Regions from separate parts of the Virgibacillus ainsalahensis genome, predicted to be linked through region 2. Evidence: a T-box and tRNA genes for the amino acid it is inferred to sense, from the RefSeq annotation. Region 2 holds a T-box; the other holds one or more tRNA genes.

Region 1 (3,256 bases), 280 kb from region 2:
AGCGGAGAGGTCACACCTGTTCCCATGCCGAACACAGAAGTTAAGCTCTCCAGCGCCGATGGTAGTTGGGACATTGTCCCTGCAAGAGTAGGACGCCGCCAGGCAAACCAAATTTCCATACACCGTGATTGTTAGCAGTTTAAAAAAATGTTGATGAAATTATACGGTGAATGAAGCTGCTCTGAATAATTGCAATAAGACAAGCTTTAATTGGTTCATTTGCATGCTATTCTGATTTGGATTATTCCACAGTAGCTCAGTGGTAGAGCTATCGGCTGTTAACCGATCGGTCGCAGGTTCGAATCCTGCCTGTGGAGCCATGGAGAGCTGTCCGAGTTGGCCGAAGGAGCACGATTGGAAATCGTGTAGGCCGTTATCGCGGCCTCGAGGGTTCGAATCCCTCGCTCTCCGCCACTATTCATATATTATATTGGCCCGTTGGTCAAGTGGTTAAGACACCGCCCTTTCACGGCGGTAACACGGGTTCGAATCCCGTACGGGTCACCAACTTTTATAATTTACAATTTTGAATCCATGTTAGTTTGTAACAAGGAGTCATAATACATAAGCCGTACTATCCTATGTGTCGGAGGATTAGCTCAGCTGGGAGAGCACCTGCCTTACAAGCAGGGGGTCGCAGGTTCGAGCCCTGCATCCTCCACCATTTTCTTAAGATGACAGCTTATAAAGTGAATGGAACAAATCAATATTATTATCTCATACCGCGGGGTGGAGCAGTCTGGTAGCTCGTTGGGCTCATAACCCAGAGGTCGTAGGTTCAAATCCTGCCCCCGCAACCAAATATTTTAATGGTCCGGTAGTTCAGTTGGTTAGAATGCCTGCCTGTCACGCAGGAGGTCGCGGGTTCGAGTCCCGTCCGGACCGCCATTACATAAAATATACGGCTCGGTAGCTCAGTCGGTAGAGCAAGGGACTGAAAATCCCTGTGTCGGCGGTTCGATTCCGTCCCGAGCCACCACTTTTCATTTGTAAATAATAAATATGGAGGGGTAGCGAAGTGGCTAAACGCGGCGGACTGTAAATCCGCTCCCTCAGGGTTCGGCAGTTCGAATCTGCCCCCCTCCACCATTTCATTTAAATATTAATAACGTAGGGGTATAGTTTAATGGTAAAACGAAGGTCTCCAAAACCTTTGATGTGGGTTCGATTCCTACTACCCCTGCCATTTTTATTATGGCGGTCGTGGCGAAGTGGTTAACGCACCGGATTGTGGCTCCGGCATACATGGGTTCGATCCCCATCGGTCGCCCCATATTAATAATTGGGCTATAGCCAAGCGGTAAGGCATCGGGTTTTGATCCCGTGTATCCCAGGTTCGAATCCTGGTAGCCCAGCCACTTGCGGAAGTAGTTCAGTGGTAGAACACCACCTTGCCAAGGTGGGGGTCGCGGGTTCGAATCCCGTCTTCCGCTCCATGATATTATTCATAAGGCGGTATAGCCAAGTGGTAAGGCAGAGGTCTGCAAAACCTTTATCACCGGTTCAAATCCGGTTACCGCCTCCAACACATGCCGGTGTGGCGGAATTGGCAGACGCGCATGACTCAAAATCATGTTCCCTCTGGGAGTGCCGGTTCGATCCCGGCCACCGGTATCAGTATTATACACGAATAAAGTATTATAATATTATCGTAAGAGATGAGACAGGATGAATAAATTCCTGTCTCTTTTTATATGCTACTTAAGACTATGAGGTGAACAAAGGAGGATAAGCGGGGACCCAACAGAGTGAACAGGATGGTATTCCTTTCTGTCCGAACTTAAGCATTTTAAAAGCAGCCGGATTTGTCGGTAAAAAGTGGTCCAGGGCGCGCCTCTCACCATGGATTTTGTTCCCACTTCCTCACCTACACATATTCTCTAATTTCACCTGTATGTGGGTTGACTAGGTACCATCCTCTCGTTGCTGTATGATTGCCGACAATTTCATATACGTGAATTAAATATTTATTATTGAGATTTCGATCATAGGTAACGTATATATTCGTATTACCTATCAATCCCAGAGCCCTTCTAACTAGAAATTCTGCTTGCTCCGTTGTCAGGTTCCTATCCTTTTCCACATTTAATAGTTTGACAGTGCTAGTTATTCCTCTTATATGGCTCGTATCTGCATGAATGACAAGATAGTGCTTGAGGGAACCAATGACATAAGGTTTGGGATACTTCATAATTAAGGATGCCCTATTTTGTTTTTGACCTTCTGATGGATAGATCAAACAAGCTGCTTGCCCATCAACATTGATTCTCTCTTTCGTAGGACTTTCTCCATAATCACCTTCTGATACAAGGCTCTGACAGACTTCATCTAATGAAGCACTATCAGTTGGATTTGATGGTAGGGTAGCACTAATGCTGGACACCTCAAAGTAACCCGATCGCCCCTCATATCTTATTGGTAAATTCGTAACTCTCTCCCATGTGTTAGGATACATAAAAGCTACATGGTGATATTGTTCAAAGAAAAGCTTCCACTGAATTGGTAAACATACCATTTGCCCAATCACCAACTGATTAGGGTTCACATTAGGATTTGCCTGTAAAACGGTTGAAAGGGAGAGGTTAAATTTACTAGCAAGTTCATAAAAACTATCCCCCTGCTTAATCTGATAAGGGGTTGAATCAGGACAATAAGAAAAAGAAGATGTAGTTGGTATGCAGATTGCCTGCCCAATTTGTAGATTACTAGGGTCTGTATTTGGGTTGGCTTGCATCAATTGCTCCAAAGGTATAAAAAAGTATTGGGATAGTCGGTAGTAGGAATCTCCATCCTGGATGAAGTATATTTGTCCGTTGGAACAGCCTGGGAAATTTTGTTGCATTGGAAGGCATATTGTATCTCCAGTAGATAATTCTTGTAAATTAGTCATGGGATTTGCTGCTTGAATGGATTGAAGAGGAATCCGAAACTGTTGGACAATTTGATAGATATTTTCTCCTTCTTTAACAGTGTAAATCGTTAATCCGGGTAAACATTTTGTTGTATAATTTGGCAACATAACACACCTCCAATATTAGCCTATTCACAAAATGCGCGGACAGTTCATGGGGACAAGGAATGTTCCCATGAACCATTTCAGTTGACGTTTTTTCTTGTTGTTAGGATTCATTGACTACTAGAGTGATAGTAGAATTGTCTCTTTGTCCCACTATGTGTGCCGTTAAGAGAAAGTTTTGCATATCTAGCGTTGAAAACATTTAAAAGGAGGTTGGAAAATAAATAACATGAATAACAA
Region 2 (3,256 bases):
ATCAAAGGGCTATGAAGGAGAAAGGGTATTTGATGATTTTACAAAAAAACTAACATATGAATGCCTGATATTAAACGATTTGTTACTCGAAGTTAATAACACTACTTTCCAAATTGATTCCCTTGTTATTGCGCAAGGAAAGATTCACTTTTATGAAGTGAAAAACTATGAAGGCGATTATTATTATCAATCTGATAAGCTATTCAAGAAACCTAGATTCGAAGTTATTAATCCACTACACCAATTAAGTAGAAGCGAATCCTTACTACGTCAGTTACTTCTCAGCCTTGACTTCAATCCTCAAATTGATGCATCTGTTGTATTTATCAATCCCAACTTCACTTTATACCAAGCTCCCCTTGATAAGCCTATTATTTTCCCAACCCAGATCAATCGTTATATAGAAAATTTGAATTCAACACCTTTAAAATTAACAGAAAAACATAAAAAATTAGCCGATCAGTTACTGGCTTTGCACAAAACTCAATCTCCATACAGTCAGTCACCTTCCTACGACTATGATCAAATACAAAAGGGAATTACTTGTTCAGAATGCCGTTCGTTTTCTGTTGCAGTTGAGAAAAGAAAATGTGTTTGCCATGAATGTGGATTTAAAGAGACGGTTACAACCGCTGTATTAAGAACTGTTAAAGAATTTCAGATTTTATTCCCCGATGAGAAACTTACCACCAATGTAATTCATAATTGGTGTCAAATAGTAGAGTCGAAGAAGCCAATAAGAAGAATTTTGGCAACAAATTTTAATACTAAAGGACAAAAACAAGGGACATACTATGAATAGTATATTCTTACCATTTATAAGGTGATTTGGTCCTTCAACAAACCGATGAGTGACCGAATAAGGATTCTTCCCCGGCATTCCGTCACTCATCACACTTTTGAGTTACCGAATGAAGGTTCTTCCTCAGCATTCCGTCACTCATCACACTTTTGAGTTACCGAACGAGGATTCTTCCTCTACATTCAGTCACTCATCATACGTTTGAGTTACCGAATGAAGGTTCTTCCTCAGCATTCCGTCACTCATCACACTTTTGAGCGACCGAATGAGGACTATTCCCCGGCCTTCGGTCACTCATCATACTCTTGAGAGACCGAATGAAGGTTCTTCCCCGGCATTCCATCACTCATCACACGATTGAGTGACCGAATGAGGACTCTTCACCTGCGTTCCGTCACTCAACACACTCTTGAGGTACCGAATAAAGGTTCTTCCCCTGCGTTCCGTCACTCATCACACGATTGAGCGACCGAATAAGGACTATTCCTCGGCATTCCGTCACTCATCACACGATTGAGTGACCGAACGAGGATTCTTCCCCTGCATTCGGGACTACATAACCAATCAAAGCTTGTTTCGTGAAGTGTTTCCCCTTGCATTTCTACAAAAGGATATATATAATAGTAAAAACTCAATATATTAGCAATGAAAAAGGCGTAGTACAATTACCCGCTGAATTCAAGAGAGCTTGTGGTTGGTGAAAACAAGCATCAAGGTAAATTGGAATTGGAATTTGGAGCTAATTTAAAGTGATCTTACATACGAGTAAGATAATAAGGGTGGCACCGCGGTTCATTCGTCCCTGTTACGGGGATAAATGGGCTTTTTTAATGGGAAAATTCAGATATGGAGTGAATAGGAATGAAGACAATATTTTCTGGTATCCAACCGAGTGGAACATTAACACTAGGGAACTATTTAGGAGCGCTTCAGCAATTTGTGGAGCTTCAGGAAGATCATAACTGCAATTTTTGTATTGTAGATGAGCATGCGATCACAGTACCACAGGATCGCCTTAAGCTTAGAAATAATATTCGGGGGCTCGCAGCACTATATCTTGCATCCGGCATAGATCCTGAAAAATCAACATTGTTTATCCAGTCAGAAGTGCCTGCGCACGCGCAATTGGGATGGATGCTGCAATCCATCAGCTATATCGGGGAACTGGAAAGAATGACCCAATTCAAAGATAAATCTTCCGGAAAGGAAGCTGTATCTGCAGGTCTTTTAACATATCCCCCACTAATGGCTGCAGATATTTTATTATACAATACAGATATTGTTCCGGTTGGTGAGGACCAGAAACAGCATTTGGAACTTACAAGAAATCTTGCACAACGTTTTAACAATAAATTTAATGACATTTTTACGATTCCGGAGGTCCGCATTCCAAAAGTGGGCGCCCGTATTATGTCACTGCAGGATCCAACCAAAAAAATGAGTAAATCGGATGAGAATGTAAAAGGATTCATTTCCATGCTTGACGAACCGAAAAAAATCGAGAAGAAAATTAAAAGTGCAGTAACCGATTCAGAAGGTATTGTGAAATATGATAAAGAGAATAAGCCTGGTGTTTCCAACTTGCTGACAATCTACTCCAGCTGCACAGGAGAAACTGTGGAATCCCTTGAAGCGAAATATGAAGGCAAGGGGTACGGCGAATTCAAGCAGGATGTAGCCAATGCAGTCGTTGATGTTCTAAAACCAATTCAGGATAAATACGATGCATTGATTGATTCCGTGGAACTCGATGATATTTTGGATGAAGGTGCAGATAAAGCTGCTTTCACTGCCAATAAAACCATACGTAAAGCAAAAAAAGCGATGGGGTTGGGAAGAGTTAAGAAAAAGAAGTAAAAAAATAATCCAGTGGGCCACGCCCCCGCTGGATTATTTTAGTTTTGATGTATTTTGTTCATTGCCATTTTCCATTTCATACATTTTTTCCAGGAATGGCTGGCCTTTTATAAGTTTTACACATAAGTCTTCATGTGCCCGGCTCCATCCTTGCTTCACACCACTGAAGAGTGCATCCCATACTTTATCCTCGTCCATAAACCGGATATAAGGATATTTTTTTGGATCCCATTCCGTAAGCCAATACCGTAATTCCTCCAGATTGTTCGTTGTGCGCAGCTGATCCAGCCCCATCATAAGCAAATGTTTTAATTGCCGCTCTCTTCTCGTTAAGCCAAAAACCAATTCCGGTGCCATGGAAAGGATATGATATTCTTTTTCATATTCACTTCCATCAAATTTAAAAGATTGAGGCTTAGCATTTTTAATCATATCAAATACAATCTGTTCCTGCCTTGGTATTAATCTGCTTTTGCGAATAGGTATCTGGTAGCCGACTGTATCAAATGCCATAATGTCATTACCATCTGTAATGACACAAGCGTAATCCAGTACAGATCTTTCCTGACCTTTACGACTGTATGCGCGTCGGTAAAT

Evidence for each region. The T-box of region 2 lies ahead of trpS (tryptophan--tRNA ligase). A T-box ahead of a tRNA ligase gene usually reads a tRNA of that ligase, here a tRNA-Trp.
Region 1: it encodes a tRNA-Trp, which carries the amino acid that the T-box ahead of trpS (tryptophan--tRNA ligase) is inferred to sense. The anticodon was not compared.

Annotation. Positions count from the first base shown of each region.
Region 1 covers NZ_AP043943.1:2,686,806-2,690,061, reverse strand. Annotated here, with positions in the region: rRNA gene rrf (5S ribosomal RNA) at 1-104, shown strand, start outside; tRNA gene ACZ427_RS13210 (tRNA-Asn) at 246-320, shown strand; tRNA gene ACZ427_RS13205 (tRNA-Ser) at 322-414, shown strand; tRNA gene ACZ427_RS13200 (tRNA-Glu) at 433-507, shown strand; tRNA gene ACZ427_RS13195 (tRNA-Val) at 589-664, shown strand; tRNA gene ACZ427_RS13190 (tRNA-Met) at 724-800, shown strand; tRNA gene ACZ427_RS13185 (tRNA-Asp) at 812-888, shown strand; tRNA gene ACZ427_RS13180 (tRNA-Phe) at 904-979, shown strand; tRNA gene ACZ427_RS13175 (tRNA-Tyr) at 1,005-1,089, shown strand; tRNA gene ACZ427_RS13170 (tRNA-Trp) at 1,113-1,186, shown strand; tRNA gene ACZ427_RS13165 (tRNA-His) at 1,198-1,273, shown strand; tRNA gene ACZ427_RS13160 (tRNA-Gln) at 1,284-1,358, shown strand; tRNA gene ACZ427_RS13155 (tRNA-Gly) at 1,362-1,436, shown strand; tRNA gene ACZ427_RS13150 (tRNA-Cys) at 1,452-1,525, shown strand; tRNA gene ACZ427_RS13145 (tRNA-Leu) at 1,532-1,614, shown strand; gene ACZ427_RS13140 (LysM peptidoglycan-binding domain-containing protein) at 1,868-3,019, opposite strand.
Region 2 covers NZ_AP043943.1:2,404,226-2,407,481, forward strand. Annotated here, with positions in the region: gene ACZ427_RS11755 (nuclease-related domain-containing protein) at 1-802, shown strand, start outside; T-box leader at 1,439-1,609, shown strand; gene trpS (tryptophan--tRNA ligase) at 1,664-2,659, shown strand; gene ACZ427_RS11765 (YjbA family protein) at 2,693-3,256, opposite strand, start outside.